Regions from separate parts of the Brevibacillus sp. HB1.2 genome, predicted to be linked through region 2. Evidence: riboswitches for the same ligand, from Rfam matches in the RefSeq annotation. Region 2 holds a riboswitch; each other region holds the start of a gene.
The links. Region 2 has a riboswitch for S-adenosylmethionine ahead of HPY28_RS06355 (homoserine dehydrogenase). Riboswitches for the same ligand answer to the same signal wherever they lie in the genome.

Region 1 (8,130 bases), 120 kb from region 2:
ATCTTCGCCTCCTGCAAGGCATTTCGCCGTTTACTTACATGAATCATCGGGCTCGACAAAAATAGTATGACCTCCTCGCTGTTTTTCATACATCCTCTTTACAATAAATCTGCGGCCAGCTGTGCAAGCACACTCCGTTCGCCTTTTTCCAACTGGATATGTCCAGCCAGCTTTTGGTCTTTAAATACTTCTACCACGTAGGTTAAACCGTTGTTGCTCTCATCCAAGTATGGATGATCAATCTGCTCAGGATCACCCATTAGTACAATTTTCGAGCCGTCCCCTACCCTCGTCAGGATCGTCTTCACTTCATGCTTTGTCAAGTTTTGCGCTTCATCAATGATAATAAATTGTTCGGGGATGGAGCGCCCACGAATATACGTCAAAGCTTCCACCTGCAAACTACCCATGCCTGCCAAAATTTTATCCAGATCACCTGGGCGCTTTGTGTTAAACAAATATTCCAAATTATCATAAATCGGTTGCATCCACGGTCGAAGCTTTTCTTCTTTTTCGCCGGGCAAATAACCGATGTCTTTTCCAAGCGGAACGATAGGTCTTGCCACTAACAGTTTTTTGTATTTTTGCTGGTCCTCGATTTGCAGCAGGCCCGCTGCTAATGCCAGCAAAGTTTTTCCTGTACCGGCCTTACCGGTCATGGTTACTAAAGGAATATCATCTCGTAGCAGCAATTCGGTTGCCATCCGTTGCTGTACGTTACGGGCTCGGATGCCCCAAATCGGATCATCATCTGACACAAGCATTTCTAACGTTTTTCCGTCCGGGTCGACCTTTCCAATCGCTGAAATAGATGGGTTGCATTCGTCCTTCAGCACTAAAAATTGATGAGGGTAAAAGCGATAGCGTGGAAAACAGGAGGCCAACTGCAGCTTTCTTGTCGCGTAGTAGTTCTTGATGATATCGGACGCTACCATCATCTTCTGATACCCCGGGTAAATACTGGAGAACTCCCCCACAACTCGATCCGAAAGAAAATCCTCTGCGGAAATATTCAATGCATCAGCCTTGACTCTCATGAGAGCATCCTTACTTACCAAAATGACCGGTCTTGGCTGTGGTTTTCCGTTTTCCTCCTCCTGTAAGTTTAGTGCGACCGCCAAAATGCGGTTGTCATTACTCATTTCTGTGAATTGTTTCTGAAGGCGGTGGAAAGAGGAATGATTCAGTTCCACCCGAAACAACCCGCCTGTTTCTAGGGTAATACCAGTGTGCAATTGCCCCAGCTCACGAAAACTGTCAAAGAGCCGAGATACGTACCGAGCATTGCGGCCAATTTCATCCATGTACCGCTTTTTGGAATCGATTTCTTCTAATACGACAGCTGGTATGACTATTTCGTTGTCAGCGAAAGAAAACATCGCCCTTGGATCTTGCAGGAGTACGTTGGTGTCCAGTACGTAGATTTTCTTCAAAATCTCGCCTCCTATTACCCTTCTTATATACCCTATGCAATTTTTGGAGGGATGCTCAAGTGCGGCGACGTGATGTACTACAGTCTATGTTCAGGTAGACAGAGATAGACGACCCATTGGCAGAATGAAAATCGGCAGCCCAGAACAAAATACTTGTAACCCTGCCCTCCTCAAGAAGGAAGGCAATACTGGGAAAGGGAGAATGCCTGTGAAACGGATCATGATCTGCTGCCTCGGTTTTAGCTTGTTGCTTACAGCATGCATGTCGGGCAAAAATCCACCAGCCAATCAGGCTGCACAGCCGAAGCATGCCACTCATACGCAACGCGTTCAGCAAACAGCTCCTGAGCCTGCTTATAATCAATCTTCTCAAGCCACCGCTGATCGTCTGGCCCAACTGGCAACACGTGTGAAAAGGGTACACAGCGCGACTGCTGTGGTCTTGGGTAAATATGCTGTAGTCGGTATTACTGTAGACCCGAATTTGGATCGCCCAGAAGTCGGCGTCATTAAGTATACGGTTGCGGAAGCACTGAAAGAAGACCCTCAAGGAGCGAACGCTGTCGTAACCGCAGACCCTGCCGTCGTACAGCGGTTACGGGAAATGAGAGATGATATTCGTCGCGGCCATCCTGTTGCCGGTATTACGGAAGAGTTGGCGGATATCGTAGGTCGGATCATTCCCCAACTGCCGCGCAGTGTGCAGCCTCGCGATGAAACACCTTCTCAAGTAAAAGAAAAACGCATGCACAAAGAGCCGCAAGGACAAAACAAAATCAACGCAAATCGTACAGGAACCCCTTAAAAGAAAAAGAGGTATCCCCCGGATTTAAGCCCGGGAGAATACCTCTTTTTCTTTATGGACTGGTGCTTCAGATGGCAAATGATCCAAAGCTTGCTTCAAATCTGCTACCAAGTCATCGAAATCCTCTAAGCCAGCTGACAACCTGATCAAGCCATCTGTGATTCCCCTTGCAGCTCTTTCCTCAGCAGGCATCGCTGCATGTGACATCGTAGCTGGGTACGAGAGAATCGTTTCCACTGCCCCGAGGCTGACAGCCACAATCGGCAATTTTACACGATTAAACAATGCTTTTGCTCGCTCCCGACTCCCTACATCAAAAGAAAGAACAGCCCCATGACCAGTCGCTTGTTGTGTTTGAATCAGATGACCAGGATGATCCTCCAGCCCTGTATAGTAAACGCGGCTTATTTGTGGATGCGATGACAACCAGTCGGCCAAGCTCGCGGCTGTTTTCGTGCTGACATCTAGTCGGGCTTTCAATGTTTTGAGTCCACGCATCACCAGCCAGCAGTCCTGCACACCCAAAATCGCTCCCATGCCATTCTGGATAAAGTAGAGCTGCTCCCCTAACGCAGCCTCCCTGGTAACGGCCAGGCCAGCCACGACGTCGCTATGCCCTCCAATAAACTTCGTTGCACTATGAATGACCACATCTGCGCCAAGTTCCAATGGCCGCTGGTAATACGGGGTAAGGAACGTATTATCGACAATGACGAGCAAGCCGTGCTCCTTTGCGATACGAGAAACCGCTGCAATATCTGTCACCTTTAAGGTGGGATTGGAGGGGGTCTCCAGGTAAACCCCTTTCGTTGCCGATGTAATGGCCGCACGAACGGAATCTGTATTTGTTGCATCCACGAACGTAACGGAGATGCCCATTCTCGATAATACCTTGGTCAAAAACCGAAACGTGCCACCGTATACATCTTCCGCCACTACAACATGGTCTCCAGCTGAAAACAGCATAAACACGCTGGAAATGGCAGCCATGCCAGATGAGAACGCGAAACCGCGTGCGCCTCCCTCCAGAGACGCAATAGCTTCCTCCAAAGCCTGCCTGGTCGGATTCCCTGACCTGGCATAATCGAATGTACCTGGCTGATCGATATCAGCCTGATGAAACGTCGAAGCTTGATAAATCGGAACCGACGACGCACCTGTGAACGGGTCAATGCAAGTCGAACCGTGGAGGATCTTGGTTGCAAAATTCATCGTACACTCCCCCCTACGACCAAACTAGCATTCAATGCCTGAAACAAATCGGCTACGACATCATCTGGATGCTCGATGCCAACCGACAGTCGCAACAATCGATCACAAACACCGACATGCTCTCTGACTTCTTGCGGGATATCGGCGTGAGTCTGCGTTGCCGGATACGTACACAATGACTCGACACCACCCAGACTTTCCGCAAAGGACACGATTTGCAGATTTTGCAGGAACAATCCCACCTGCTCTGCATCGTGTACGCGGAACGATACCATCCCACTATGCCCAGTTGCTTGTTGCACCTGTATCTCATGCCCCGGATGCTCTGGCAGACCTGGATAAAATACCTCCGCCACTGCCGGATGCTCACGCAGCTTTTTCGCTACAATCAAGGCATTGGATTGATGACGATCCATCCGCAATGCCAATGTTTTCATCCCGCGCACGAGAAGCCAGCAATCTTGTGGTCCAAGTACAGCACCGATTGAATTGTGCAAAAACCGGATTTTTTCCGACAACTCTCCCCCTTTTGTTACGATGAGTCCAGCCAGTACATCGTTATGTCCTGCCAAATACTTGGTTGCACTATGTAGAACGATATCTGCACCAAGCTCCAGTGGGCGTTGACAATACGGGGTTAAGAATGTGTTGTCTACAATCGTAAGGAGACCATGCTGTTTCGCCAATTGCGTTACTGCTCGAATATCGGTAATCTGCATGAGCGGATTGGTTGGTGTCTCGACGAAGATCGCCTTTGTCTCAGGGCGAATCGCATTTTTGAGTGCACCAATGTCACGCAAATCCACATACGAAAACGTCAGACCATAGCGAGAGAGCACTTGCTCGAACAATCGATAGGTTCCCCCGTACAGATCGAGTGAAACGATCAGATGATCCCCTTGGGAAAACAAGCCCATGACGGTATGAACAGCAGCCATTCCTGAGGCACAAGCGAAACCTGCATCTCCTGATTCCGCTTCAGCGATGGTCTCCTCCAAAATAGTGCGAGTAGGATTAGCTGTGCGTGTATAATCGTATCCAGTGCTCTGGCCCAAGGCCGGATGGCGATAAGCCGTTGCATAGTAAACAGGAAAGCTCACCGCCCCTGTTTTTTCATCTCTGCCTACTCCCGCCTGAATCAATTTCGTTTCCAAATTCATGTCTGTTTCTCTCCCTCCAATAGTGTACGAGGGCATCAAAAAAGCCCTCTTTCCTCTGAAAGAAGGCTTTGTTTACGTCACCGTAAGCAAATCCTTCTCATCTTTCAGAGTTTGATAACTCTGCAGGAATTAGCACCATTATCTCCCTGATAAAATACAGGTGATTGGTTGCCGGGCATCATCGGGCCAGTCCCTCCGCCGCTCTGGATAAGAAGATTGCTATTCAATTTGATTGACCCTAATACTAAAGGATCGGCAGGATTCTTGTCAACAATTTATTTCCACCCGTTAATTTACATCTTTCAAGGCGGTCATCACTTGATTGTCCAGCTTCGCTGCCGCGTTTTTGTCATACGTCTTTTCATATTGTGGTTCTACGGAAATACGGGAACCGTAAAACATAATATCACGAACAGCCTCAATTTTGATTTCTGCCATGGCCAGCTTGAGCGGAACGCCTTCCAGTCGGTCTGTTTTGACAGAAGCACGACCATTAATGGCGAAAGACGAGCCGGCACCGATCAAATGCAAGACAACTTGCGGTTCCTTCGCAATATTAGCCAAAATACGTGAGCGATTATCCACGGCAAAACGAATCGTATCGGCGGTGACAGCATACGTCCAGGACAAGGAGCTGAGCGATGGTGCTCCTGACTCATGGTCTACTGTGCCCAAGGTAACAAAACGCTCCTTTTGCAAGAGCTTGAATAAATCTTCGGAAAGAGATTGGGAAACAGTTTCAGCCATTTCAAAGCCTCCTAACAAACGTTTTGTACGTTCATTTTACCCTTCGCCTAGCTGATAGGCAAACGTTTCCTCTTCACCTTGATTCTGGTTGTCTTTTTCCCTAGACTGGTAGTAACGATACCGAATGATGGAAGGGGATGGACAGCTTGTCGCCTACAGACCGCCTCATGCAGCAAATTGATCAAGTCCTTGAAGAGCTTCAGGAAGTTCGGAAGGTAAATGAGCGGATGCATAAAATTGCGATGTTCCTGGAAGATATCCGACTAGCAGATGTGATCCAAAATTACACAGCCCCGCGCAAGCTGCTCTGGATCAATTTCCTCGCAGGTCTTGCCCGGGGTCTGGGGTTGACGATTGGTACTGCTATCGTTTTGGCTTTCCTCGGCTCCCTCTTGACGCAATTTCTTTCCATCCCCATTCTGGGGGATTACATCAGACAATTGGTGGAGTACGTCGAGACTTACAAGCAGCGGCCTTAACGCTAGAGACTAGTCTCTGTCGTCGTCACGATCGTCATCTTCATCGTCATCATGATGTTTGTCGTGCTTTTTCCAATAGCCATACGCGTTGCCGTTGGGATGCTTATCTTTCTGCTTCCCTTTTTCTTTTTTCTTTTTGTCATCATCATCGTCTTTATCCTCATCTGTTGGCTTCACAGGCTCGACAATGACTTTTGTGCTTAATGCAACGTCATCTTTCTTAACCAGCTTATCATCTTCATACAATGCGAATTGAATGGTTTTGGCACTAAAGGAATGATTCTTGTACGACAATGTCAGCGAAAACTCGCCTTTGTCATTTGGCTTAATCTCTTTTTTCTTCCCGTCAGGAGCGATCACATACAATTCAGTGTCGTCCTTTTTATTCCAGCCGCTTACTGTCCCCTTCACTTGAATGGACTTGGCGGCAGGATTGTTTACAGCAGTCGCCTTAATGGCATATACGGTCGCTTGATCCTTGTCAGGAGCGTTAACAATTTCTACCTGAACGGATTCGGAATCAACCTTCTTGCCATCCTCGTAAACCTCGATCAAGGCTTTTTGATCTTTTGCTGCTTGTACATCCTTTACTGAAACTGTGAAGCTGCCTACGCCGTCCCACAGCTTCTTCACGTTTGCGTCTTTTTTCACGCCATTATAGGTGACAGTTACTTTGTCTGCCCCTTGCTTGACAATTCCTTTTACTTTTAATTCCTTTTTCTTCGCATCCAATACAGACATGGTATGGATGATCATTTCCTTATCTTCTTCTGCTTTTGGTACGATCTTTACTTTTTCGCTATCGACCAGCTTGCTGCCTTCATAGGCACTCACAGTTACATACGGTTCATAGGATGCATCTGGAGCTTCAAAGCTGACCGTAAAAGAGTGCTCCTTGGTCGGAACGACTTCAATAATGTCGGAATTCGGCTTTTTCACAACCACCTTGGTGACATCCGAAGTCACAATCCCCTTTATGTACACCTTGTTATTTTCAGTCTTGGCATTTACGCTCACGATTTCTTCATCATTGTCTGTCAAGCGCACTTCCAGCCAAATATCGCCGTAGTACTCGTTGTAAATACGCTCCCACTCCGCTTTGTTTTCTTCCATATAGGTTTGCAGTTTCGTATTCAAGTTGATTTCTTCTACAATGATGTACAAGTGATCCGCTTGATTCTTCAAGAGCATGTTCAACGTGGTTGGATCATTTTGGGCAAGTTCTTTCAGATTGTAGCGCGTTACTTGTTTCCCTTCGTCATTCATGACTACCTTTGTGGCACTTGGACTAGCAATCGAGCTTGCATCGGCAAAAATTGGCGTCAAACAGCCAAGAATACCTGCAGCTGTCACCACTGCTAATACGGGCTTGGTCATGTACTTTTTCAATGGTAGTTCCCCCTTCTAGTCTGGCAAAATCCCCCTGGTTGCTTGGGGCATGAATATTGACGGGAAATCATTTTCAAAAGTTGCATCCTCCAAGAAACCGCGTCTTATTACCTACAAAAAGCGCTTGATACAAAAAAACTCCACCCAACTTCCGAATCATTTCGGCAAGTGGAGGGGAGTCTTTGTCCCTTTAGTTGCAGTTGTACTTGGGTTCGCCTTCAATCGCGGCCAATAAAGCTTCGACTGATTCAGCAGGGTATCGCACTTCCAAGGACTGTGAATCAGCGTTCCCAAATAGCACGTACCAGCTGCCTTCCTGACGATAGCCGATATCGCTAATTTGATGATCCTCTTGCAGCAATTGCAAGAAAAAAGCAGCTGTATCCAAAGCAGAGCGGTCTTCTGGTCGCGCATCGGCAACCACTTGAATTTGGAGCCAGTTAAAAAGTGCATCTTCACGCTTCACTCGGTTCTCCTCACTTTCGCCCAGTTTGCTCCGGCTTGATCCGTACCTTTACAATCACGAGAATCGCAATCGCTACGAACATTGCACTTTTCACAGGAAGCTGCACATCCAAAATAGCGAAAATGAGAGCTCCAGCAAACAAAAGGATGTACAAGAGCACGTTTTTCAAAATAGGCATACGGATACGGGTAGCAAAGCCAAGATAATAGACGATAATTAATTCCACAAACAAAATCCAAGCTCGATATTTATCAGCCCATATGCGAAAGCTGTCATATGCGGTGAGCTGATCTGGATTCGTTGGCACATAGGTTGATGCGATTTGTATCCAGTCCATCACTTATCTCTCCTGTCTTCAAGCGGTGAAACTCCTACCGCTTCACATGCCACCTCATAGGCGGAATGAAACGAATAGTCACTCCTTTTTTCTTAGGAAAAC
Region 2 (8,130 bases):
CGGAACAAGCGATCCAGTGCATGGACGCGGGGCTACACGTATTGTGTGAAAAGCCACTGGCTTCCAATGCAATTGAGGTAGAAGAAATGATCGAAGCAGCGAAAAGAAATGACGTGCTGCTCATGGAGGCTGTCAAATCTACGCTGTTGCCCAATTTTTTTGCGATACAAGACAACCTGCACAAGCTTGGAAAAGTACGACGCTATATTGCTAGCAATTGCCAATATTCTTCGCGCTATGACGCCTATCGCGAAGGGAAGGTTTTACGTGCTTTTGATCCTGCTTTTTCAAACGGAGCCTTGATGGACATCGGAATCTATTGTCTTTATCCGTTACTCATCCTTTTTGGCAGACCAGACGACATCAAGGCAGAAGGAATTGTGCTTGATTCTGGAGTGGACGGGGAAGGCAGCATTCTTTTGAAGTATCGAGAGATGGATGCAATCATTAGCTTTTCGAAAATTACGACCTCCTATCAGCCAGCAGAAATCCAAGGGGAGGACGCCACGATGGTGATCGATCGAATCAACCATCTCAAAGAAGTGGACATTCGTTATAGAGACGGACGAATCGAGCAAGTGACAAGGCCGCAGACCCCGAAGACCATGCATTATGAAATTAGGGAGTTCCTACACTTGGCAAGGATAGGGGCAAGACAATCTACAACGAATTCACATGATGTCTCCAAAACGACCATGCAGGTCATGGATGAAGTAAGAAGACAGATGGGAATCGTTTTTCCTGCGGATCATAAAAAACGGTAAGTAAAGGGGAGGGCATTTGGGATGAAAATGTATGATGTAACCGCCACCGTGTACGAAGGAATGACGGTGTATAAAAACAAGCCGGAAAAGCAGCCGAAAATACGTACCGCTACCAATGGCTATGTAACAGAATCGAGAATCGATATGGACCTTCATTCTGGTACCCATGTAGATGCTCCCCTGCACATGGTGAATGCTGGCGATACATTTGAGAGTATTTCATTGGAGAAGCTAGTGGGCAGTTGCAAGGTTCTCGATCTCACAGCGGTAGAGGACAGGATCACTCGCTCCGACTTGGAGAGCTTCGATCTTGAGCGAGGAGATTTTGTCCTGTTTAAAACGAAAAACTCTTTTGAAGAGGCGTTCTCTTTTGAATTCATCTTTCTGTCAGAGGAAGGTGCAGAATATGTAAGTGAGCTGGGGGTACGGGGCATTGGAACCGATGCACTTGGAATCGAACGCAGTCAGGAAGGGCACCCCACCCATAAAAAACTGTTTGCAGCGGGCGTCATTGTCGTGGAAGGCTTGCGGCTAGCGGAGGTCCCCCCAGGCGATTATTTTCTGGTAGCTGCACCACTCAAGCTGATCGGCACGGATGCAGCCCCGGCAAGGGTCCTATTGTTTGAAGGATTACATAACGAATAATGGAGACATCATTTGTCTATCCAAAATGAAGGGGAGGGAAATACATGCTCAGACGACCAAAGCGCGATGAATACGCCGCTTATTTTGACTATTATATTGGGCTTGTACCGGAGGGGGAGCTGCTAACGATCCTTACGCAACAAGGAGAGAGGCAAGTCGCGCTATTTTCGTCACTTGCGCCTGAGCAAATTGATTATCGGTATGCACTAGGCAAATGGACGTTAAAAGAGGTTTTGGGTCATCTCGTCGATACAGAACGCATCATGAGCTATCGCTTACTGAGAATCGCGAGAGGAGACCAGACACCCCTCATCGGTTTTGATGAGAATGCTTTTGTCGAACACGGGTGTTTTCAGCTACGAGACCTCTCTGATTTATTGGAAGAGTATAAGGCTGTACGTGCTTCGACTATCGCGCAAGTCCGAGGAATCTCTCCAGAAGCGTGGTTGCGTACAGGAATTGCCAACGGAAACAAGCTATCTGCAAGGACGTTGGCTTATGTGATTGCAGGACATGAAGCTCACCACAGTACCATTTTGAGAGAGCGGTATTTAGGGTAGGTCTCGTATGGAAAGGATACAGACAATCGATTATGCATCGCCCCTCGGTGTCTTGGAAATCAGTGGGACAGAAGACGGGGTATGTTCTATCCTATTCACAGATCGGGACGAACCCATTTTGCTTGAACATGAAGACAATTGCCACGAGCCTCTCCTCGTTTGCTGGCAACAGCTGGACGAATATTTTTCCGGCAAGAGACAGTCCTTTTCTGTTTCCCTGTGGATGAAAGGGACAGACTTTCAGAAATCAGTCTGGCACACATTGACCACCATTCCCTATGCGCACAAGATTACGTATACGGAGCTAGCCGCGTTGATTGGGAAGGAAAATGCGGTGAGGGCTGTCGGGAATGCCAACGGAAAAAATCGGCTGAACATCATTGTGCCATGCCATAGAATTATAGGAGCAAACGGGAGTCTAACAGGCTATTCGGGTGGCTTGTGGCGAAAGGAATGGCTACTGACCCACGAACAATGTTCGCTAAACAAGGAAGAATAAGGTAAAATTTGAGGAGAGTAGTGAGAAAAGACAATTTCATAGGTGGAAACAGGTTCCTTCGGGCGTAACATTCGCCACAAGGATAATAGGGAAGCTCGGTGCAAATCCGACACGGTCCCGCCACTGTAAGAGGGGAGTCAGCGTCCAACAAGCCACTGGTCTATCAAAATAGACGGGGAAGGCGACGCTAGACGATGAACCCATAGTCAGGAGACCTGCCTGTTTCGACAACACTGATAGACCTACGGGAGATAGGGAGGTGTTAGAGATGGCTTGCGAAAAACAGCGCGTGGACAAGTGCGTCCCTCTTTTTCTGGCATTTTCTAACGATCGTCACGGTCGAGCGGAAAATGTTCTTTTTATTTTGGGCAGGATAAAAGAAGAGGAGGGCGTGCGATGATTCAACTTTTCATTTGCCAATGGTGCGGATATGTCGAGGAAAAAGAGCTGCCTGAGGAAGGTCAGGAGGGTGTGTTTCATTGCACTTGCTGCAGTATGGAAGAGGTAGAAAGCCTGTTCACTCCCAACTGAAAGCCTTGACAAATCAGCTTACAATCAGAAAAGAAAGAATTTTGTTGACGCTTGCCTTGGAATTTCTTAGAATAAAGCTCAACAGCATAAATAGTTCTTATCCAGAGAGGTGGAGGGTCTGGCCCTATGAAGCCCGGCAACCGTTGCATATTGCGACAAGGTGCCAATTCCTGCGAGACGTTTCGTCTCGAAAGATAAGAAGCGGGTTACTCTATTAGTAGATGAACCTTCTTCTTAGCGAAGAAGGTTTTTTTCAATTTCATATTTTCTTTATCCAGAGAGGTGGAGGGACTGGCCCGATGAAGCCCGGCAACCGTCACGCATATTTTGTGACAAGGTGCCAATTCCTGCAGGACATATACGTCCTGGGAGATAAGGAGGGGGAGCATTAGCTACTAACAAGCCTTCTTCTTATCGAAGATGGCTTTTCTTTTTATCTAAAATTCGGGGTATGGGGTGGTCAGGATGAGTGCAGAAGTGGTACGCGTGGGATTATTGGGATTGGGAACAGTGGGTGGAGGCGTAATCAAAACGATCCGTTCGCAACAGGAGAAGCTGGCTTCTCGTCTGGGAAAACGAATTGAGATCGTCAAGGCCTTGGTGCGTGACTCGGAAAAAGAGCGGGCGGTTCATGTCGACCCGGCTTTACTGACAACTGACTTTGAGGAAGTATTGAGAAGCGATGTGGATATCGTGGTGGAGGTCATGGGCGGTGTAGAACCTACCTATGACTACGTCCGTGCTTTGATCGAAAAGGGCTGCCATGTAGTAACTGCCAACAAAGAACTTCTGGCGAAAAAAGGAACAGAGCTAGTCGATTTGGCAAATCAGCATCAAGTACATCTGGCCTATGAAGCGAGTGTGGCAGGGGGCATCCCGATCTTGAGCGTGCTCCGGCAGTTCCTTCGCACGAACGATATCCAAGGTGTTCGCGGTATTCTCAACGGAACAACGAACTTCATTTTGACGAAAATGGAAGCAGAACAGCTCTCTTATCAGGAGGTGCTCAAGCAAGCGCAGGAGTTGGGCTATGCGGAAGCAGACCCTCGTTCGGATGTAGAAGGCTTTGACGCTATGTACAAGTTGTACATCCTGGCACAGCTTGTTTATGGAGAATCGCTGCCGCTAGCAGATGTTGTTCGTAAAGGGATTTCAGATTTATCAGCGGGTCACATTCGGATTGCGAGTGAGCTGGGGTACCGGATCAAGCTCATCGCGCAGGCCTATCAAGCTGAACAAGGAATTCGCCTATCTGTTGAACCAACCATGCTTCCGCTGAGCCATCCGTTGGCGCAAATCCACGACGCGTTTAATGCTGTGCAGCTATCGGGCAACATCGTGGGAGACTTGTTGTTTACAGGAAGAGGGGCAGGAGAGCTCCCTACAGCAAGTGCAGTCGTAGAGGATTTGGCCTATTTATTGACACAGCCATTCACACCTCATCCTACTTGGAAAGAAAAAACGGCTGACAAAGCAGGAGTCACGGTGGATTCGGAGGAACGCGTCCTGTGTTATCTAGAGGGCTCATGTCATACTGCTACGCCAGATCGTGTCTTGTATTTCCTTCAGCAAGCAGGAGTCAACGTGCATAAACTAAAAGTCCAATTCGACTTGGGGGGCGTATTGCGTGCAGGTTTGATCGTGACAGGAATCAGTAAAGAGCACGAGTCCCTATTGAAAAATGATTTTGGCTTAGAAATTCGCTGCTTCCCCATTATCGAATCTACGTAAGTAAGAGGAAAAATAAGAAGAAAAGCCGTATTTCTAGTTACCTGGAAACACGGCTTCTTTTGTCAGGGGGCAATCTCCACCGCTTTTGCGCGCGGCTGTACACGCCCGTCACTTTGTATGTCTACACTCTCAGAAATGGATTCAATACGTTTTAGCAGGGCAGCGCCGTTGCTTTCATTCATGGGTACAGCTTGTCCCAATTCTGCGTGAAACGGAAGCATCGTCAGCTCACAATCACCGCTTTTCGTACAGCTTGCTTGCAGAACCATCGTTTCCCAAGTCTTGGGTTCGCTTGATCGTGTGAAAATGAAATTGCCGAGACTATACGCAATCCATTTGTCATTGTATCGTTCAAAGCCTTGAAGTACGTGGGGATGACCGCCGACAATCAAATCTGCACCAGCATCGATGTAGGCACGAGACAACTCTTCTTGATGATCGACAGGATAATCGGAGCGTTCCTTTCCCCAGTGCGCAATCACCACGACGAGATCCGCTTGGTTGTTCGCATTTTGGATCGCTTTCACTGCTAGCGTAGGATCATAGGAAGCGGCCATACCTGGCTGGGAATCCCCTGCAAACCAGCTTGTTTCGGGAATGACCCTGCTGAAGCCGAGAATCGCGATCTTGATGCCGTTCTTTTCTATGAATACAGGGGAATAGGCACGGTTGGCATCCTTTCCGGCGCCGACGTATTCAATCCGGTTCTTGTCCAAAGCGTCAAAGGTATCGAGCAATCCCGGAACTCCTTGATCCATGGAGTGATTATTGGCGAGATTCACCACATCAATCCCTGCGTTTTTCATGGCAGGAACAGCAAGTGGCGATGACTTGTAGACATACGCCTTGTTCTGTGCGGCAACACCTGTGGCAGTGATCGGCGTCTCCAAATTGGCAATCGTGATATCATCTTGCAAAAAGAGTGAGCTTACATGCTTGAATGGGTAGTCATAGCTGTTTGCGAGTAAGGTTTTCTCTACATTCCCGGACATCATGATGTCACCGACAAAGGTGAGCTGCACAGAGGTCTTTTGGTTCACAGTATTGTCAGGAGCAGGCTGCTCGTTCGGGTTGGCATATTTTCCATCCATGGCAGTTTGGAATAGGTAATAGGTTCCGACGACGAAGATGGCCAATACGCTAAATAGGAGCGTGCTCTTTCCAACACGTACCCATGTTTTACGTGATTTCTTGCGCCGAGCTTTTACCCGACTTGATCTGGTCTCGTTCATTTTTCCCCCTTGTGATTCTATCCTTACATAAATGAATTTTGATATCCTATAAGTATTACGAAAAGAGGCGAGAAAAGGTGCGATTAACTTTTGATCATTTGGTTCATTTTGTACAGCGAACTCCACAGGAAGCATCGGAACAATTTTGCCAAGCGGGTTTTCATGCGGTAGCTGGAGGGCGTCATGCGTCTTGGGGGACATGGAATAGCCTTAGTTATTTCGGGCTTTCTTATGTTGAATTTTTGGCGGTTGAACACAAGGAGCTTGCGCGACAATCAGATAATCCGCTCGTACGTCAATGCATCGAGGATGAGGCAAAGGGAGAAGGATTTGGCCAGATTGCGCTTCGGACCAACGAGATGGATGCGTGGGCAGAGCGCCTGCGAATCCAAGGTTTGCAGGTTACTGGACCAGTTGCGGGAAGTCGTACGCGTGATGATGGCACGACGCTTCGGTGGCGGATGCTGTTCCTCGAAGATGCAGATAGTGCACTTCTACCGCCATTTCTCATCGAATGGTCGCAAACGGATGAGGAGAGAATAGATGATTTGACAAATCGTGGCATCATTGCCGCTCATCCGAACGGTGCAGCGCATCTCCAGTCAGTAGGCTATGCAGTAACAGATCTGGAGGAGGCAACAGCACGTTGGCAAAGCTGGTTTGGATGGAAGAAGAGCGAAACATTCCACGATAAAGAACTGGGGGCCATCTGCCAAGCATTTGAACTTCCGGGTGGAAATGTAGTGCTTTGTCAACCGACTGAGGAGGGATTGGCGCTGACTGCATGGAAAAATCGCGGGCAACGACCGTTTTTTGCGAGGCTGGAAGGAGCAAGCAAGAATAGCGAGTATAAGATTGATGGAGGATCTTACTTTCTAGTAGCGCTGGAATAGTCGTTTAGAAGAGAGCCTCTGCAAACGGATTGAGTTGTGTTTACGAGAAGAAGAGCATCCGTTTTATGTAGCGTTTTGAGAAAAAAACCACCTCGCACTGGAGGTGGTTTTTTTACTAGGTGCCAAACGTCTTTTTAGTTAAATTTCGGTACATCACCAGCATCGCGATACGCCAAGGTACGAGCATGCCGAATGCGAGCAAGAAGAACAGTCCACCTGTCTGAATCGGTGTAAAGCTATCATTGATCATCAGTTTAATAATCAGTCGGATGACCAACAGTCCGGACAAAATGAAGAAAAACGCACGGGACCGTTTCAAATACACATCTTGCCCAATGATTTCGAAGCGTGACGTCATAATCAGCGGAATCGAAAAGATAAGCCCAACCACAAAGGCTGCAATATCAAACTTGGGCGGTAATTGCGCCTCGGGGAACAAGAACATTGCAAACCCTGTCGCCATAAAGAAAGGTGGCAAAATAATGCTTTTTGCAGAAGCCGGCTTTTTTTGCCGACGCATTCTCACAAAGATCACTGCAATAGCCATCACGAGAGGCAGCAGGATTCCCAAAACGGGAGAGGAAAGTATCTGCATGGAAGAACGCCTCCATAAGGTTCAACATACTTTCACTAGTGTACACCAAAGCATGGTCAGTGGGAAAGCGTTTGTCATGGTACGTTACATTCCGATTCTAGGCAGCTGCTTCATCGTGGGAGCGCACATCCAGCTTATGCTTTTTACTGTAGAAGAAAGTCAATAAGCCAAAGAGCACTGTCACCGAGCCGATGAAGAGGAGGTAGCCGCTAATGCCGAGAATGTCCAGCCCAACTCCTGTAATCGCGAGAGCCAACAAGAAGAATCCACGATCCAGCATGCTTTTGAAAGAAAAGAATCGCCCTTGCTGGTGTGGAGGTAGACGCTTCTGGAAAATCGTTGCGGTAACCGGGAAGAAGAAAGCAACGACAAAGCCGAACATGGAGAAGGAAGCGAGCACCATGAATTTGTTATCGGCGAATGACATGCCAAACTGGGACAGCGCGAAGAAAAAGAGCATGATGGTGGACGCTGCCACGAGGTTTCTGCGGCCGATCCAACGTTTTGCCAAGAGCCCCCCAATCAAAATGCTGATTCCTTCTGCTGCATAGATCCATCCCATGAGCTGAGGTTCCTGTTGTAGCTCGCTAAAGTTCAAGATCATCAGGTTTAATCCTCCAAGGAACAAGGTGATCAACCCGTTATTAATCAAGCCGACTAACAAGGCCGGGTCCTGTCGC
Region 3 (8,130 bases), on a different contig from region 2:
GGGTACCTTTTCCACCACTGTGGGAGGCCATTTTGATGGAGTTGATCATTGAGCTTTTGCGGGAAGCGGGAGCGAGGCTGCCGACCAAGGTTGGTCAGACGATTGGTATTGTGGGCGGTATTGTTATCGGACAAGCTATCGTACAGGCCGGATTCACCAGCAATATTTTGATTATTATCGTTGCCCTCGGAGCTTTGTCATCTTTTATCGCGCCTAGCTATATGATCGGTTCTACAATCCGGGTGGTTCGTTTTCCGATGATTTTACTGGCGGGGGTGCTGGGTGCATTAGGGATTGTGGTTGGATTTAGCTTTCTAGCTAGCCATTTGCTACGTCAGACTAGCTTGGGGCGTCCGTATATGTACCCCATTTACCCCGTGCGATTTACTGATTGGAAGGATGGCTTTATTCGTGCTCCCTTATCCTCCCTTTCGGAACGCCTCAAGTTTTTTAATCCAAAACGAATATCGCGTTTTGACAGAGACAAAGCCAAAGAGAAGAAAGACATTGACGAGTAAGCGAGGCGGCTATGAAGATCAATTTGAATGTAACGAAGAGCAATACGATATCAGCATTTCTTGCCGGGATTCTGGTGCATGGCACTCAAGTTGGGATGGGTGTTCTGGGCTTTCAACGAGTCATTGCCAAGGAAGCAGGGCATGATGCCTGGATTTCGGTCATACTTGCTGGCTTGATTACTCATGTAACGGTCTGGATCATTATCAAGACCTTACAAAAATACCCTTCAGCCGATCTGTACGGGATTCAAGAAGATGTGTTTGGAAGGTGGCTTGGAACAGGCATTAGCCTCCTTTATTTGACTTATTTTTTTATATCGGCGGGAGTTATTCTGCGCAACTACATCGAAGTGGTCCAAACGTGGGTGTTTCCGAATTTGCCAACGTGGATTTTGTCTGGAATTATCCTTTTTCTCGTGTATTACACCATTGTAGGAGGAATTAGAGTTATAGCCGGTTATACATTTTTTTCGATTATGGTAACGATATGGCTCTTATGCGATCTATATTTTCCTTTGCAATACGCGCATTGGGAGTATTTGTTTCCGATTATGGACAGCAGTTTGGAGAACCTTTTCAAAGGAATGCTGGCCATGTCTTTGACCAGTGTTGGCTTTGAGGTGATCTACGTGGTTTACCCCTTTGTAGAAAATAAAGATAGGGTCAACAAAAGTACCCAGTGGGCGGTGCTGGTGACGTATCTGGCGTATTTGCTTATCATGCTCGTGTCCCTGGTCTTCTTTAGTCAGGGTCAGCTTATGCGGACGATCTGGGCGACACTCAATCTGCACAAGATGGTGTACCTCCCCGTTCTGGAAAGGTTCGAGCTGGTTGTCATTTCTTTGTGGCTCATCGTCATCTTGCCCAATATTATGTTGTATTTGTGGTGCTCTGCACGTGGACTCAAACGCCTCTTCGGATTCAACTTGCGAACATCGTTGAATTGGATTATGCCCCTGATCTATATTACTTCATTGACGGTGTTTACAAGGCTGGAGATGAATATGATCAATGATTGGTATGGGAAAACGAGTATGTATGTTGCATTCCTGTACCCCTATTTTTTGTACATCATGGTTCTGCTAAAGCAGCGAACGCAACCGGCGAAATCGACGAGCAAAGGGGAAAGTGCCTGATGCGACATGATCGAAAATACGCGATGCCCTTGTTGAAGCGGTTTTTGGCGCTGTGGTGTTCGGGCATCTTGATTGTAACAGGCTGCTCGGATCGGCAAATTTTCGATGAAACAGGACTTGCAACGGCTGTCGGCTATGATCTGTTAAAAGATGGCAAAATTCGCGGGACGTCTGTCATGCCTTCCATTAATCCAGAGGCAAGGCATAAGATACAGATCTTATCAGCCACAGGGGAAACCAGCAAAGGAATCCGGGATAAGATGAATTTGCAATCAGACAAAAGAGTATTGGGTGGGCAAATTCGTGTTGCCCTCTACAGTGAAAACTTTGCTAAGCAGGGACTTGGCAGCATCATTGACACGTTGTATCGGGACTCGTCCCTTTCTAGCAGGATTTATCTTTGTGTGTTTGCAGGCGAAACATATGATATGCTGACGTATCCTTATTCAGAACAAGGGAATATTGGAATCTACCTGTATCGTTTGATTGAGCAAAATATCCGTGGGGAAAAAATTCCTTCTTCGACCATGCATGAGTTTTTCCGGGCTTACTATGAAAAAGGGATCGACCCGGTCATGCCGTACATAGAAAGAAAGGGAGATGAACTGAAAATCAAAGGCATCGCCTTATTCAAAGGTGATCGTTATGTGTCATGGGTTACACCCAAGGAAGCCTTTCTACTCAAACTTATCCACGGAAAGTTCCGCATCGGCAGCTATGATACTTCTGTTCCTACTGCTATTTTTGGGGAGTCACCCAAAAACCACAACAGCAAAAAAGACCAGGTGCAGCTCGTTTTCGATACAATTTCTAGCCATTCGAAAATCAAATTAAGCCAAATATCCCCACCAATCTTCGATATTCATGTCAAGTTGCATGCCCGAATTTTGGAGTTAACCATCCCGCTAAAGCTAGAAAATGCCAAGTTGCTGAAAATTATGGAACATGGCCTGGAGAAAGAGCTTGAAAAAGAATTGCATAAACTGATAAGCAAACTGAAGAGCCTCGATGTTGACCCAATTGGCTTCGGCTCTATCTATCGTTCAGAGAAAAGAGGAATGGCCAACATGACGCAGGCTGAATGGCGAAAGATGTTTCAGGATGCAACGTTTCGCTTCCACGTAAAGTCAAAAATCATCCGCAACGGCGTCATGGATTAAAAAACTTTTCCTTCTATTACTATTGACGTGATATTTCCGAAAAGGATATAATCCGTTTTGTATCATCATGAAATAGAAAAGACGAACATAATATACGTAGATATCTTTCTTATCAAGAGAGGCGGAGGGACAGGCCCTATGAAGCCCGGCAGCCGGTTCATTTTCGGATGAACGTCGCGGTGCCAATTCCTACAAGATTGTTTGGATCTTGTATAGATGAGAAGGGTGGATGCGAACGTATAACATTGCGTTGCAGCCCCTTTTTCGTTTATGAAAAAAGGGGTTTTCTGATTTTATTTAGATTGTGGTCGGGAGGTGGATGCGTTGATCCAACTGCGTCATTTGCATAAAAGCTATCAAGTACAAGGGAAAACCATCCCAGCGTTAACGGGGATCGACCTTTCCATAGAGCAAGGAGAAATATACGGGATTATCGGACACTCTGGTGCAGGGAAAAGTACGTTGATCCGATGCATCAATTTGCTGGAGCGTCCAACTTCAGGGGAAGTTATTGTGGACGGCGTCGATTTGACAAAGCTGGATGAAGGGAAGCTGCAAGAAAAGCGCCGCTCAATCGGCATGATTTTTCAGCACTTCAACTTGCTGTCTTCTTCGACAGTCGGCGAAAATGTCGCTTTTCCGCTCAAGCTGGCAAAGCGTCCGAAGGCAGAGATTGATAAGAAAGTGAACGAGCTGCTAAAGCTGGTTGGCTTGGAGGCACATAAGGACAAATATCCGTCCCAACTGTCTGGCGGACAGAAGCAGCGTGTAGGGATTGCTCGGGCGCTCGCGAATGATCCAAAAGTGCTGCTCTGTGACGAAGCTACATCGGCTCTCGATCCGCAGACGACGAACTCCATTCTGGCACTCCTCTTGGACATCAACCGTAAGCTGGGCTTGACCATTGTGTTGATTACCCACGAGATGCACGTCATTCGCTCCATTTGTGATCGTGTTGGCGTCATTGATGGAGGAAAGATCGTCGAGTCGGGTAACGTACTGGATGTATTCCTTCGTCCGCAGCATCTAACGACACAAGAATTCGTGGAACAAGTAGCGGATTCTACAGAGCTGCGTGAAGCAGTCGCGCACGAAAAGGCCTCGGGGAACCGCACGATTGCTCGTGTCACCTTCCTCGGAGAAAAAACGTACCAGCCGATCCTGTTCCAAACGATGCAAGAGACCGGTACGGTATTCAGCATTTTGCAGGGAACAATCTCCCGCATGAAGGATACACCGTATGGTCAGTTGGTGATCGAGCTGGAAGGCGATGTCGCACAGAATCAAAAGACCATTGAGACGCTGCGCCAACGTGGCTTGGAAGTAGAGGTGATATAAATGGACTGGACATTCGAAAATGTGGATTGGGCTGAAATCGGCGTAGGCACGATGGATACGCTCACGATGCTCGGCTTTTCCACCCTGTTTACCGTCCTGATTGGTTTGCCGCTGGGAATCATTCTATTTTTGACCTCACGCGGACAGCTTCTGCAAAACCGCACTTTTTATTCGATCGCATCATTCGTTGTCAACGTATTGCGTTCGGTACCGTTTATCATTTTGATGATTTTGCTGATTCCTGTGACGAAAATGATCGTAGGAACCTCACTCGGCGTACTGGGTGCTATTCCGCCACTCGTATTTGGTGCCGCTCCGTTTTTCGCACGGTTGGTGGAAACCTCTCTGCGTGAGATTGATAAAGGCGTGATTGAGGCCGCACAATCCATGGGAGCTTCCAATTGGCAGATCGTCTGGAATGTCCTTTTGCCAGAGTCTAGATCAGGCCTGATCGCGGGTATTACGATCACGACGGTTACGTTGGTATCCTACACTGCAATGTCTGGGGTAATTGGCGGTGGTGGTCTGGGTGACTTGGCGATCCGATACGGTTATCAACGTTTCCAAACCGATGTCATGATTGTGACTGTTGTTATTTTGCTGGTGATGGTACAGATCTTACAATCGCTGGGGGACCGTCTGGTTCTCAAGTTCAGCCGTAAGTAGGATTTTTCCATAAAAGTTATCAAAGAATAAGACAAATACATGCAAGGGGGAAATCATTCATGAAAAAGCTAGTCGTATCTGTACTTTCTACTGTGTTGGCATTTTCTTTGGCAGCTTGCGGAGGCAAAACCGAAACTGCACCTGCTCCAGCTGAAGGTGGTGCACAAGGCGGACAACAGGAAGTAACATTGAAGGTAGGCGCTTCTCCCGTTCCACATGCAGCAATCTTGAAATTCGTTCAACCAAAACTGAAAGAACAAGGCGTGAACCTGGAAATCAAAGAGTTCACCGATTACGTACAACCTAACGTTCAAGTGAACGAGAAACAACTCGACGCAAACTTCTTCCAGCACAAGCCTTACCTGGAAGACTTCAATAAAGGACAAAACATGAACCTGGTGCCAGTAGTGGCTGTACACATCGAGCCATTCGGCGCTTACAGCAAAAAAGTGAAATCAGTGGATGAATTAGCTGATGGCGCAACTATCGCGCTGCCAAACGATCCAACAAACAGTGGTCGCGCACTCGCACTCTTGGAGAAAAACGGCGTGATCAAGCTGAAAGAAGGCGCTGGCATCAGCGGTACAGTGAAAGACGTTGTTGAGAACAAGAAAAACCTGAAGTTCAAAGAAGTAGAAGCAGCGATGTTGCCACGCGTTCTGGAAGAAGTAGATCTGGCGTTGATCAACACCAACTATGCGTTGGAAGCAAAACTTGTTCCAACCAAAGACGCTCTGTTTATTGAAGATAAAGATACTCCATACGCAAACTTCTTGGTAGCTCGTCCTGACAACAAGGATTCCGAAGCAATGCAAAAGCTGGCAAAAGAACTGAACTCACCTGAAGTGAAAAAGTTCATTGAAGATGAATACAAAGGCGCGATTATTCCAGCGTTCTAAATCAACAAATAATTGATCGATCAACGAAACCCAACTGGCCGAAAAGCTGGTTGGGTTTTACTTTTATTTATAATGTAGTGAATTTTCATAAAATTAAATTAAATCTATAGCAACCCTGTTTTCAACCCAATTCCCGTCGAGTATATTGTGTTTGAAATGAGAAAATATAGATAAGGGGGAATTTTCTGATGAAAAGAAATCTCAAGTTGTTTCTTGGCGCGATGCTGGTCGCCGGAAGCTTGTTAGCTGGATGCTCCACGAGTACGCAGCCATCAACGACAACCCCTCCAACTGAGGGAACCGCGGCGCCAGCTGAAAAGTCTGCAAATGCAAAGCCGCAATTATTTCGGGCGAACATTATGAGTGAGCCTGCGACAGCGGACCCTGGTCTTGCGAAGGATGCCACTGCGGGAGCGATCGTTCGTGCTACGTTTGATGGCTTGACTCGCTTTGATGCAAACGCAAAGCCAGTGAATTCAGTAGCATCCGATGTGAAAATCTCGGATGACAAACTGGTGTATACGTTCACGCTCCGCGACTCCAAATGGAGCAATGGTGATCCAGTCACTGCCCATGACTTCGTGTATGCATGGAAGCGTGCACTCGGCAAGACTTTTGGGGCTGAGTATGCTTATCAGCTGTACTACATTAAAAATGCGCAGCTGATTCACAAAGGCCAGGCGAAGCCCGACGAACTCGGTGCGAAGGCAATCGATGACAAAACACTGGAAGTCACACTTGAGAATCCAACGCCTTACTTCCTGGAGCTGACGGCTTTCTACACGTACTACCCGGTTAACCAAAAAGTAGTGGAGGCCAATCCAAAATGGGCAAACGAAGCGGCGACGCACGTAAGCAACGGTCCATTTAAGATGAAAGCGTGGGAGCACAAGAGCAAGATCGTGCTTGAAAAGAACGAGCAATACTGGGATAAAGACGTAGTGAAGCTCGATCGCATCGAGATCGCGATGATCGAGGACGATAATACAGCCCTGTCCATGTTCGAAAACGGTGAGCTGGATTGGGCAGGTCAGCCACTCGGTGGACTTCCCACCGATGCGATCCCGACACTGAGAGACGCGGGCAAACTCGTTGTTCATCCAAAAGCGACGATGTACTGGTACAAGTTGAATACGACAAAAGGGCCGCTCAGCAATGTGAAAATTCGTAAAGCCTTGGCATACTCGGTTGACCGTAAAACCATCGTGGATAACATCACACAAGTGGGCCAAGTGCCAACGATGGGGATGTTGCCGCAATCCATGATTATCAAAAAAGAAGGCTACTTCAAAGATAATGATGTAGAAACGGCCAAAAAGCTGTTGGAAGAAGGTATGAAGGAGCTTAACGTGACAACGCTGCCTCCGATCACCTTGACGTACAACCCAAGCGACAGACATAAGAAAATTGCCGAGGCGCTTCAGGACCAATGGAAACAAAAACTTGGCATTGAAGTAAAGCTCATGGTGAAGGAGGCCACTGTTCACATACAGGATATGCATCAACTTAATTACGAAATAGGCCGTATCGGCTGGAATGCAGACTTTAATGATCCAATGAATTACCTGGAAATGTTCCGGGATGGTAATACAGGCAACAACGACACAGGCTGGGAAGACCCACGCTACCAAGAGCTGCTGAAACGGGCATCAGTAGAAATTGATCCAGAGAAGCGCAAGCAGCTGTTTGGAGAGGCTGAGCAAATCTTCATGGATGCCATGCCTTTGATCCCCATGTTCACGGATGTCGATGTCTGGGTACAAAGCGACAAGGTGAAAGGCGTTCAAGTGGACGGACTCGGATTTATTGACCTGAAGTGGGCAGAAATGACGGAGTAACGAAAAAAACAAAAATCCCGAGGCCAACGAAATTGCTGGTTTCGGGATTCTTTTCTATTAGTAGCCAAAATCAAGTGTCTTGCCTGTCTCCGCATACGTCTTGATCGATGAGAGCATCATTGGCCAATTGTTGCTGGCACTTTCGTGGGAGGGGTGGTTTTCTGTCCATTGATCCTGAATCAAAGTCAGCTTGGTGCAGCCGCCAACCGGTTCTAAGGTAATGGTGACACGAGACTGTAATTCCGCATGATTCTTGTAATAGGCAGGACCAGGATGTTCAGTGAAACTGAAAATATGATGAGGTTCGAGCTGCAAGATCTTCCCGTATACATGAACCGTGTCGTCACCGTCTTTCCCCGGACCAACGTAAGCCATCTCATCGCCTACTTGAAAAGTCGACTGAATCGTACAGCCAAAGAAGGTGCTCTTTACGCCTTCATCGGAAGTAAGGACATGCCAGACTTGCTCTGGCGTAGCACCAATGTAGAAATCGAAACGAAGATCCATCGTTTTACCCCCTGATTTTTTCATTTGGGAATTGTAATCAAGTCTCCCAACTACTACTCTTACTATAA
Region 4 (8,130 bases), on a different contig from region 2:
TAAAAGAAGATTGGTACGTAGTGGCGATCAATGGCGCAGGAAAGCTGGACTATATAAACGCAGGCGAAGCAACAGGATTGCAGATGGACACGAGCAAATTCGCCGCTCCGTCAGGGGTTAAGCAACCAGATGAAATCGGCAAGCATGTAGGAGACCTGCTGCACCTCAGCTATGAGCAAAAAGCAAAGGACATTACCGCTGGCTTTCGCCCTGTCTACAGCCCAATTTTCACAGGCTATTTGGATGCACGATCAGGAGCCGAGGTAGAGTCCGGATGGACCAAGAAAAATAAGTATGGGAAGCCAATCACGGTAACGCCTGGAAACCAGCGGGTCTTCGCCAAAACAAATGAGGAGATAGTCACCGCACTCTCCACTTTTATTCCATTGCCTGAAGGAATTGTGTTTAAAATGACCAAAGGTGCTCTAGTTCTCGAAGGGGAGAAGGAGTATGATGCCGTGGTTGGTAACAAAAGGTTCTTGGTGAGGACAATGAATGATCAGATCACGTACTTTCATGTATTAGAAAACCCACCAAAGCAGAAGGTGCTTACAGAAGCAGCTGCCGAGGAAAAAGCAGTGGCGTTTCTGCAACCGTTTGTGGACGCAGAAGTAACGGAGCTGGTACCACAAATGATTAACAAAGAAGAAGGCAAGCAAACGTTTCTATTTTTCCCCGTACACCAAGGTATTATGGTGGAGGGCCAGACCTATTCGGTAAAAGTTGACATGCATACGGGAGACATTGTATCCGCCGGTTTTCCAGAAGCTACTGGTAAATTATCCTATGATGATGCCTCCAATGTCGTAGGGCCCGAGCAAGCCGTACAAGCATTGCTGACAGCCAATCCGCTTACACTGAGCTACGTATTTCCTTCCTCTAACGGACGGTACCAGGCAACACCTGTCCTTGTCTATGAACAGAAAGAAAGAGGCGGAAAGGTTGACGCAGTTACGGGTCAATCCATCAAGTAGGGAGCAGGGAGAGGAAATCCAGTGCAGGACACAATCGATTACGAGTCGCGGATCAAAGCGATCTATCGCGAGCACTACCGAGATGTCTATCAATACCTCTACTACTTCACAGGGAAGCGCGAGCATGCGGAGGATTTGACGCAGGAAGTGTTTATCCGGGTCTTGGATGCCTTGGGCAGATATGAGGAGCGTTCCAGTGTGAAGACGTGGATTTTGCATATTGCCAAGCATGTCGCCATCGATGATTACCGGAAGAGGCGGGTGCAAACGCTCTTTGGCATGGAATTGTTAAAAGGGCTGCCTTCTCTTCTAGGTAGGCCGGAAGCGGAGCTGGCTTCCAAGGAAGAACAGCTGGCAATTGAGCAGGCGATGCAGAAAATGAAGCCACATCATCGGAATGTACTGATTGTACGCGGCATCAAGGCTTACAGTATCCGGGAAACAGCAGAAATCCTCGGCACCAGCGAAGCCAAAGTCCGTGTAGATTTTCACCGAGCGACAAAAGAACTCAAAAAAGTTTTGCATGTCGACTGGATAGGAGGGTTGGCCAATGAATACTCCAAATGACGAGCAATTCTTCGCGGCTCTTCCCCAGTCAAAGGATGCGGAGCCGAGGAGCGAATTCGTAGAAGCGCTGGAAGCCAAGCTGGTGCAACGGGCGCGCAAAAAAATGAATCGTCCGAATAGAGTCGGCATCAAGCTGGCGACATGGACGGTTTCCGCTGCAACGGTGGCAGCAGCAGTATGGATGCTGGGTGTAACTCCGGAGTTGTTCACACAATCTCGTTTTGAATCACAAGCGCAATTGGTTCCCCGCTCTTTCTTATCGACAGAAATAAAAGAAGGCGAGTTAAGCCAAGCGGCGATCAGAACGCTGGAAAAGCTTTACGAGAAATATCCTCCATTTCGGGAAGCGGAAAAATCGGTCTATGTAACGAAAGCCCCCCGAGAGGTATACAACATAGATTTTCGCACGTTCAGCAATAAGGAACGAACAGAAGTGTCACTATATGCCAGAGCGAAGCTAGACGCCAAAAGCGGGGCCTTGCTTGGATTCGATGCAGAGAAAATTCCAGGGCAAGAGAAAATCGAGGGAGCGCCTTCCAAGGAGAGAACAGAGCAACAGGCGAAGGCATTCATGGAATCATTCCTGGGTAAAAATATGGAGCAGTATCGGTTCGAACCATTAGATACGCAAGAGGGAGCAGATGCCGTTTCGCACACCGCCGTCCGATTGCAACGCTACGTAAATGATGTACAGGTAGAAGGGGATTCCTATGTGATCGGCATGAACGATGTGGGTCAGATTGGCTACATCAATTCAGGCGATACAACGGGAATCAATCTGGACATCGGGCAGTTTCAAGCCATAGATGAGTTACCTTCGCCGAAAAAAGCCGAGAGTGGGCTTGCAGAAGTCATGCAGTTGACGTATCAGAGAGTTGGAAAGAAGGAAGTGGACTACGTCCTTCGCTATGAAGAAAACTTCTCCGGGTATCTTGACGCGCAGACAGGCAAGGAAGTGAAAACCACCTTGTGGGGTGGGGAGTCCTTTAGCGACAGTATCGCCGTCAAGCCAGGGGGCAAGAAGGCAATGGCTGCGTCGGCAAAAGAGGCTGCGGCTGCCATGGAGTTTTTCGGTCAGAAGGTAGAGGGCTATCCGTTTACGGGGAGCAATGTGCCCGCTTATATGATGGGAGACAACGAACGGGAATACGTTGCCAAAAAAGGTCAGCGAATCATGCAGCTGACTACCGTTGATAGTCGGGCGACAGCGTTCAAGATTTCTTATCCTGAGCTGAAAGAAGGTGATACGACACTCACCGTCGCAGAATTGCAGGAGCGTGCGATCTTCTTTTTGGAGCCGTATTTGGATACGAGGGTGAAGTCTGTTCGGATGCAGGAGCAAATTTACGTGATGGGCAGACAGGTTGAACTGAACTTTTTCCGGGAAGTAAACGGCGTTTTGGTGCGTGATCAGTATTATAAGGTCATGCTCGACGGGCAGACAGGAGAAATTATCGGGGCAAGGTTGACATTCCCGCATGAGCAGGATGCCTTCCCAGATGCGTCCAAGGTGATTTCAGCGGAAGAGGCGGCGCAGGTTTATCTTCAACATAAACGGCTCAGTCCCCGCTATCTATTCCCGCTTGAAAACAATAGGATTCAAGAGCAACCGCTCTTGGTCTATTCGGCAGAGATACTGAAGAGCAATGGGGATGTGGATGCCATTACGGGAGAATGGCTGCCATACGAATAAAGAGAGACACCAGGGGGAGACTCCTGGTGTTTTGTTTTGGCATAATGCCCTCCCAGAAATTGCATAGTAAAGCGTGAGGGGAGGGACAAACGTGGAAGGATTCGGAGAAAGCATGCTCGTCATCGGGCGCGTATGTACGATTATTCCTTTATTACTGCTGGTCACCTTGTTCATGGGCAAGCGCTCGAATGGAAAAAGGCACAGTCCCTCTGCAAAACCTGCAAGAAGTTACTGTGCCTTATATGGGAGCATAATGGTGAACTTGGTTCCTACTCGTGGCTTGCTTGATACATTGACCGTTCCGCCAATCGCATGAATGACATGATAGGAATACGTCAAACCAAGACCAGTTCCAGTTGTTTTCGTAGAAAAGTAAATCGTTCCAAGACGGCTGATCTGTCCTGCATCCATGCCGACACCGTTATCCTTGATGACCAACAGTGCTTTGTTTCGCTCGATGAGCAAGTCCAGGGAGACTTTTCCGTCCGAAATATCCGAGCACGCCTCGATGGCATTTTTGATGAAATTCACCAACACTTGCTTGAACTCGTCTGGATTGGCCTTGATCGTCACAGGTCTCTCAAAGTCTTGCAGCGTAAGCTCTACGTTGTGCATATTGGCAAAAGGGAGCATCACTTCGCGGATGGCATGCAGATGCTCGCTAACATTAATGATCTCATGTCGTTCCTTGAGCGGCTTGGAAATCGCAAGGTATTCGGTCAAAATGGCTTCTGTCCGTTGGATCTCGTCGAGACTGATGCGAATGTATTGATCGATTTTCACCAAATTTTCCGGGGATTCCTGTATTAATTTCAAAAAGCCTTTGACAGCTGTCAGCGGATTGCGAACCTCGTGTGCGAGCGATGCAGCAACATGGCTCATCGTCTGGATTTTTTCGTTTTGCGCGTGGCGAATAAACAGCTCCTTATCCGAAACACATTTGCTGAAAAGCGACATTAACAACCAGAGGCCGAAAAAGTTCTGAATAGGAATCACTATGGTGTAGTAAACGAGGTGTTGAGTTACATACGTGGGAAAAAAGTAATAAGTAGTCCCTAAAGCAACCGTAGAAAAAATCGCACTCGTCATAAAAAGATACAGTGTTTTCCGATAACTGGCTTTGTAGTGTCGATACAAAAAGAGTGACAAGACAAAATTGACTGTAAGGATCAGCAGCGCAACCCATGTTCCTTCTCCACCTAGGTAGTACCGATAAACCAAGGCTTCAATCAGAAGGAGCAAGGCAATCTCGATTCCGCCATAAACCAGTCCGAAAAGAATGATGACATGTCGGATATCAAAGAACATGCCATTGGTGACGCTCGGGGCGAAGGTCATCGCGAGAAACATGCAGGCTGAGCTGGTGAAGACAATAAAGGAACGGCTGTAGTTCCTCATTTTGTCACGGTAATAGATGTTGAAAAACACAAACGGGATAATGGCGAAAAACCATTGAAGAATAACTTCTTTTAATAGACTCATGTAGCATCCCCATCGCAAATATTTGCTAGGCTTGTATCAATCTACGATAATTCGACAAGACACAACAAAATCCCTCTCGTTGTTACAGAACAAACTGGAATATTTATCAAGAAAATTCTTTCGGTAAACCTAGTTGACAGATAGGTAATTGCCAGATTATATTCTGTATATACTTATACAAACGTTCCGAAAATAGAAACTACTCTTATCAAGAGATGGCTGAGGGAATGGCCCTATGAAGCCCGGCAACCTAGCACGAGAGATTGTGTTCTTTCGAGCCAAGGTGCTAACTCCAACAGGTAGAATACCTGACAGATAAGAGGCGAGAATCTTGTCGATTTTTGTCCTCTTTCTCTGTGAAAGAGGATTTTTTGCTTTTATCATTTGTTTTCAAAGAGAAAAAGGGGGAACATTTGCGATGAAAAAGAAACTGGGATTACTGACTTCACTTATTGTGGCTGCGTCCGTTCTCGTTACGGCATGCGGCGGAGGAACAAGCACCGGAACCGGTAGCACGAACCAGTCAGGTGGGGAGAACGCGAAGAGAATCGCATTAATCATGCGTCAAAACGTAGGAACGTTCTCCGCACAATACATCAATGGCGTGAAGACAGAGGTGGAGAAAAACGGCGGTGAGTTGACCGTATTCAACGCGGATACCGATCTGGCAAAAATGGCGTCCAACCTCGATGCGGCTGTGAACCAAAAGTTTGATGGCATTCTGATCGACCATGGTACGGCAGAAGCGTTGCAGCAGGGTACGCAAAAGGCCGTGGATAAAAAAATTCCGGTTGTCCTGTTTGATACAGACATCAACATTCCGGGTGTGCCAGTTGTGGCGCAGGATGACAACAAGTTGGCAGAGCTGAGCCTGGAGAAGCTGGCTGCAGATACAAATGGCAAAGGCAGCATCGTAAAAATTTGGGTAGCTGGCTTTGCGCCTATGGAAAAACGCCAAGTGACGTATGAAGCTTTCCAGAAGAAATACCCGGACATCAAAGAGATTGCTGCATTCGGTTCTGCTACCAATAATACGGCACTCGATACACAAACGCAGATGGAAGCGATCTTGAAAAAGTATCCCAACAAAGGCGACATCACAGCAGTATGGGCGGCATGGGATGAATTTGCCAAAGGGGCGACACGTGCCATCCAGCAAGCAGGCCGTACGGAAATCAAAGTATACTCCATCGATTTGAGCGATGAGGATCTGCAAATGATCCAGGCGGAAAACTCTCCTTGGACAGCGACGGCAGCGGTAGACCCATCCAATATCGGGCGCATCCATGCCCAAACCGTGTTCCAAAAAATCAAAGGCGAGCAAGTGCCAGACAACGTGAAGCTGAATCCAGTGCTGGTGAAACAGGAAGACCTGCCGAAGGATAAGAAAGTAACGATGGGCGACCTGTCCCAATACGTACAAGATTGGGGCAAGTAAGAACCAAATTGGCTTTTCCCGTTGATCTGTATCCGTCAACGGGATTTTTCCTTATAGAGGTTGGAACACGCAGGTAAACAGGAGGTGTGAAAAATGTCCACATTGCAGATGAAAGGGATGGCGAAGCAGTTTTCTGGGGTTCCTGCCCTGCGATCCGTCGATTTTGAGGTGCGCGCTGGAGAGGTTCATGCACTTCTCGGTGCTAATGGTGCGGGAAAGAGTACCCTGATGAAAATTCTCACGGGAGCGTATCAGGCAGATGGAGGTACGATCACCATCGATGGACAGGCCGTGTCGATTCAATCTCCGCAGGACGCCAAAGCACAGGGCATTCAATGTGTATATCAGGAAGTGGACACCGCCTTGATCCCGTATTTGAGCGTTGCTGAAAACATATTGGCGGGCCAGCTCGTCCAGGCGAAAACCAAGGGACTAATCAACTGGCAGAGCTTGTACAACGAATCGGAGCAGATTTTAAAAAACTTCGGCTTCTCTATTCCGGTGAGGATGCTCGTCGAAGAATGTACGCTGTCGGAAAAGCAATTGATTTTGATTGCACGGGCTACCGTTCAAAAGGCGAAGTACGTCATTTTCGATGAACCGACGGCGCCGTTGAGCACAAAGGAGAGCGAACGGCTGTTTCAAATCATTGCGCAGTTGAAAAATGCTGGAGTCGGGATCATTTATATCTCCCACAGGTTGCCGGAAATCTTTGAAATCTGTGATCGGATCACCATCATGCGCGATGGACAACATGTCGTGACCACAGACACGGCGAAGACCAATATGGACGAAGTGATCGCGAACATGCTGGGCAAAAGCTTTGACGAGGAGTTCCCGAAGATGGAAGTGCCGATTGGCGAAACGATTTTTGAGGCGGCAGGTGTGGCTGGTGGCAAAGTACGAGGAGTCGACCTGCGAGTTCACGAGGGAGAGATCGTGGGTGTCGTCGGTCTGGTTGGGGCAGGGAAGACTGAGCTCGCCCGATTGCTCTTCGGTGCGGATGAGGCAAAGGCCGGTGCCATTCGATTGCATGGAACACGTATCCAACTACGCTCGCCAAAAGACGCCGTCGATGCAGGGATCGTACTCGTCCCGGAGGAAAGGCGAAAAGAAGGAATTTTCGTAGAGGAGTCGGTACAGAACAACCTGTCTGTCGCCTCGTTGAAAAAGAAGTCCTGGCTCGGTTTTATCAAAAGAGGGACGGAAGCGGCTAACGCAAGAGAGCTGGTGCAGCGCCTTGGTGTAAAAACAGCCGATATCAAGCAGCTGGTCGGTTTTCTCAGCGGCGGAAACCAGCAAAAAGTCGCTATCGGCAAATGGCTGGATACAAACGCTCACCTCTTTATGTTTGACGAGCCGACAAAAGGGGTGGATATCGGCGCGAAAAGCGATATTTACCGTCTGATCGGAAATCTCGCTGAGCAGAAAAAGGGCGTTCTGTATTTCTCCTGTGAGTTTCAGGAAGTCATCGGAATCGCAGACCGGATTCTCGTCATGTTCGAGGGCAAAATCGTGAAGGAATTGAGTCGCGAGGAAGCAACACAAGAGCTGATTATGTACTACGCAAGCGGAGGTGAATAACGTGGCAGATAAAAAGTTTAGCTTATTTGATTTTGTTTATAAATACGGAACGGTTGCCGTCATTGTCATTGTCATGTTGTTATTCAGTTTGACCAACCCGTATTTCTTCACGTACGACAACTTGACGGACATTCTTCGCTCCATCTCGATTGTGACATTTGTCGCAATTGGCGTTACGTTCTCGCTGATTGTCGGAGGCTTTGACTTGTCTGTAGGATCGACAGTTTCATTGACCACAGTCGTTTCTGCTTCGATGATGGTTTGGTACGAACAAGGAGTCTTTACGACACTGGTGGTTCCGATTGTACTCAGCTTGCTCGTCGGGCTGGTCAACGCCTTCCTGGTCGTGAAAATCCGCATTCCTGATTTGCTGGCTACGCTGGCGATGCTCT

Region 1: another riboswitch for S-adenosylmethionine. It lies ahead of HPY28_RS06935 (aminotransferase class I/II-fold pyridoxal phosphate-dependent enzyme); the one in region 2 lies ahead of HPY28_RS06355 (homoserine dehydrogenase).
Region 3: another riboswitch for S-adenosylmethionine. It lies ahead of HPY28_RS23855 (methionine ABC transporter ATP-binding protein); the one in region 2 lies ahead of HPY28_RS06355 (homoserine dehydrogenase).
Region 4: another riboswitch for S-adenosylmethionine. It lies ahead of HPY28_RS18580 (sugar ABC transporter substrate-binding protein); the one in region 2 lies ahead of HPY28_RS06355 (homoserine dehydrogenase).

The regions. Positions count from the first base shown of each region.
Region 1 is NZ_JABMIU010000002.1:422,470-430,599, forward strand. Features, by position in the region: gene HPY28_RS06920 (PhoH family protein) at 99-1,433, opposite strand; gene HPY28_RS06925 (YhcN/YlaJ family sporulation lipoprotein) at 1,636-2,238, shown strand; gene HPY28_RS06930 (trans-sulfuration enzyme family protein) at 2,263-3,450, opposite strand; gene HPY28_RS06935 (aminotransferase class I/II-fold pyridoxal phosphate-dependent enzyme) at 3,447-4,610, opposite strand; SAM riboswitch class I at 4,705-4,824, opposite strand; gene HPY28_RS06940 (pyridoxamine 5'-phosphate oxidase family protein) at 4,899-5,357, opposite strand; gene HPY28_RS06945 (DUF5665 domain-containing protein) at 5,495-5,836, shown strand; gene HPY28_RS06950 (hypothetical protein) at 5,846-7,225, opposite strand; gene HPY28_RS06955 (hypothetical protein) at 7,416-7,691, opposite strand; gene HPY28_RS06960 (YlaH-like family protein) at 7,702-8,028, opposite strand.
Region 2 is NZ_JABMIU010000002.1:300,903-309,032, reverse strand. Features, by position in the region: gene HPY28_RS06375 (Gfo/Idh/MocA family protein) at 1-764, shown strand, start outside; gene HPY28_RS06370 (cyclase family protein) at 786-1,409, shown strand; gene HPY28_RS06365 (DinB family protein) at 1,454-1,969, shown strand; gene HPY28_RS06360 (methylated-DNA--[protein]-cysteine S-methyltransferase) at 1,977-2,468, shown strand; cobalamin riboswitch at 2,502-2,705, shown strand; gene HPY28_RS30685 (hypothetical protein) at 2,865-2,999, shown strand; SAM riboswitch class I at 3,094-3,200, shown strand; SAM riboswitch class I at 3,267-3,378, shown strand; gene HPY28_RS06355 (homoserine dehydrogenase) at 3,465-4,730, shown strand; gene HPY28_RS06350 (CapA family protein) at 4,793-5,962, opposite strand; gene HPY28_RS06345 (VOC family protein) at 6,040-6,855, shown strand; gene HPY28_RS06340 (CcdC family protein) at 6,971-7,450, opposite strand; gene HPY28_RS06335 (MFS transporter) at 7,548-8,130, opposite strand, start outside.
Region 3 is NZ_JABMIU010000013.1:96,143-104,272, forward strand. Features, by position in the region: gene HPY28_RS23840 (spore germination protein) at 1-518, shown strand, start outside; gene HPY28_RS23845 (GerAB/ArcD/ProY family transporter) at 530-1,654, shown strand; gene HPY28_RS23850 (Ger(x)C family spore germination protein) at 1,654-2,814, shown strand; SAM riboswitch class I at 2,921-3,037, shown strand; gene HPY28_RS23855 (methionine ABC transporter ATP-binding protein) at 3,139-4,152, shown strand; gene HPY28_RS23860 (methionine ABC transporter permease) at 4,153-4,818, shown strand; gene HPY28_RS23865 (MetQ/NlpA family ABC transporter substrate-binding protein) at 4,878-5,717, shown strand; gene HPY28_RS23870 (peptide ABC transporter substrate-binding protein) at 5,906-7,555, shown strand; gene HPY28_RS23875 (SRPBCC family protein) at 7,613-8,062, opposite strand.
Region 4 is NZ_JABMIU010000008.1:35,306-43,435, reverse strand. Features, by position in the region: gene HPY28_RS18600 (hypothetical protein) at 1-974, shown strand, start outside; gene HPY28_RS18595 (RNA polymerase sigma factor) at 996-1,541, shown strand; gene HPY28_RS18590 (hypothetical protein) at 1,525-3,234, shown strand; gene HPY28_RS18585 (ATP-binding protein) at 3,463-4,716, opposite strand; SAM riboswitch class I at 4,919-5,038, shown strand; gene HPY28_RS18580 (sugar ABC transporter substrate-binding protein) at 5,135-6,154, shown strand; gene HPY28_RS18575 (sugar ABC transporter ATP-binding protein) at 6,248-7,738, shown strand; gene HPY28_RS18570 (ABC transporter permease) at 7,740-8,130, shown strand, end outside.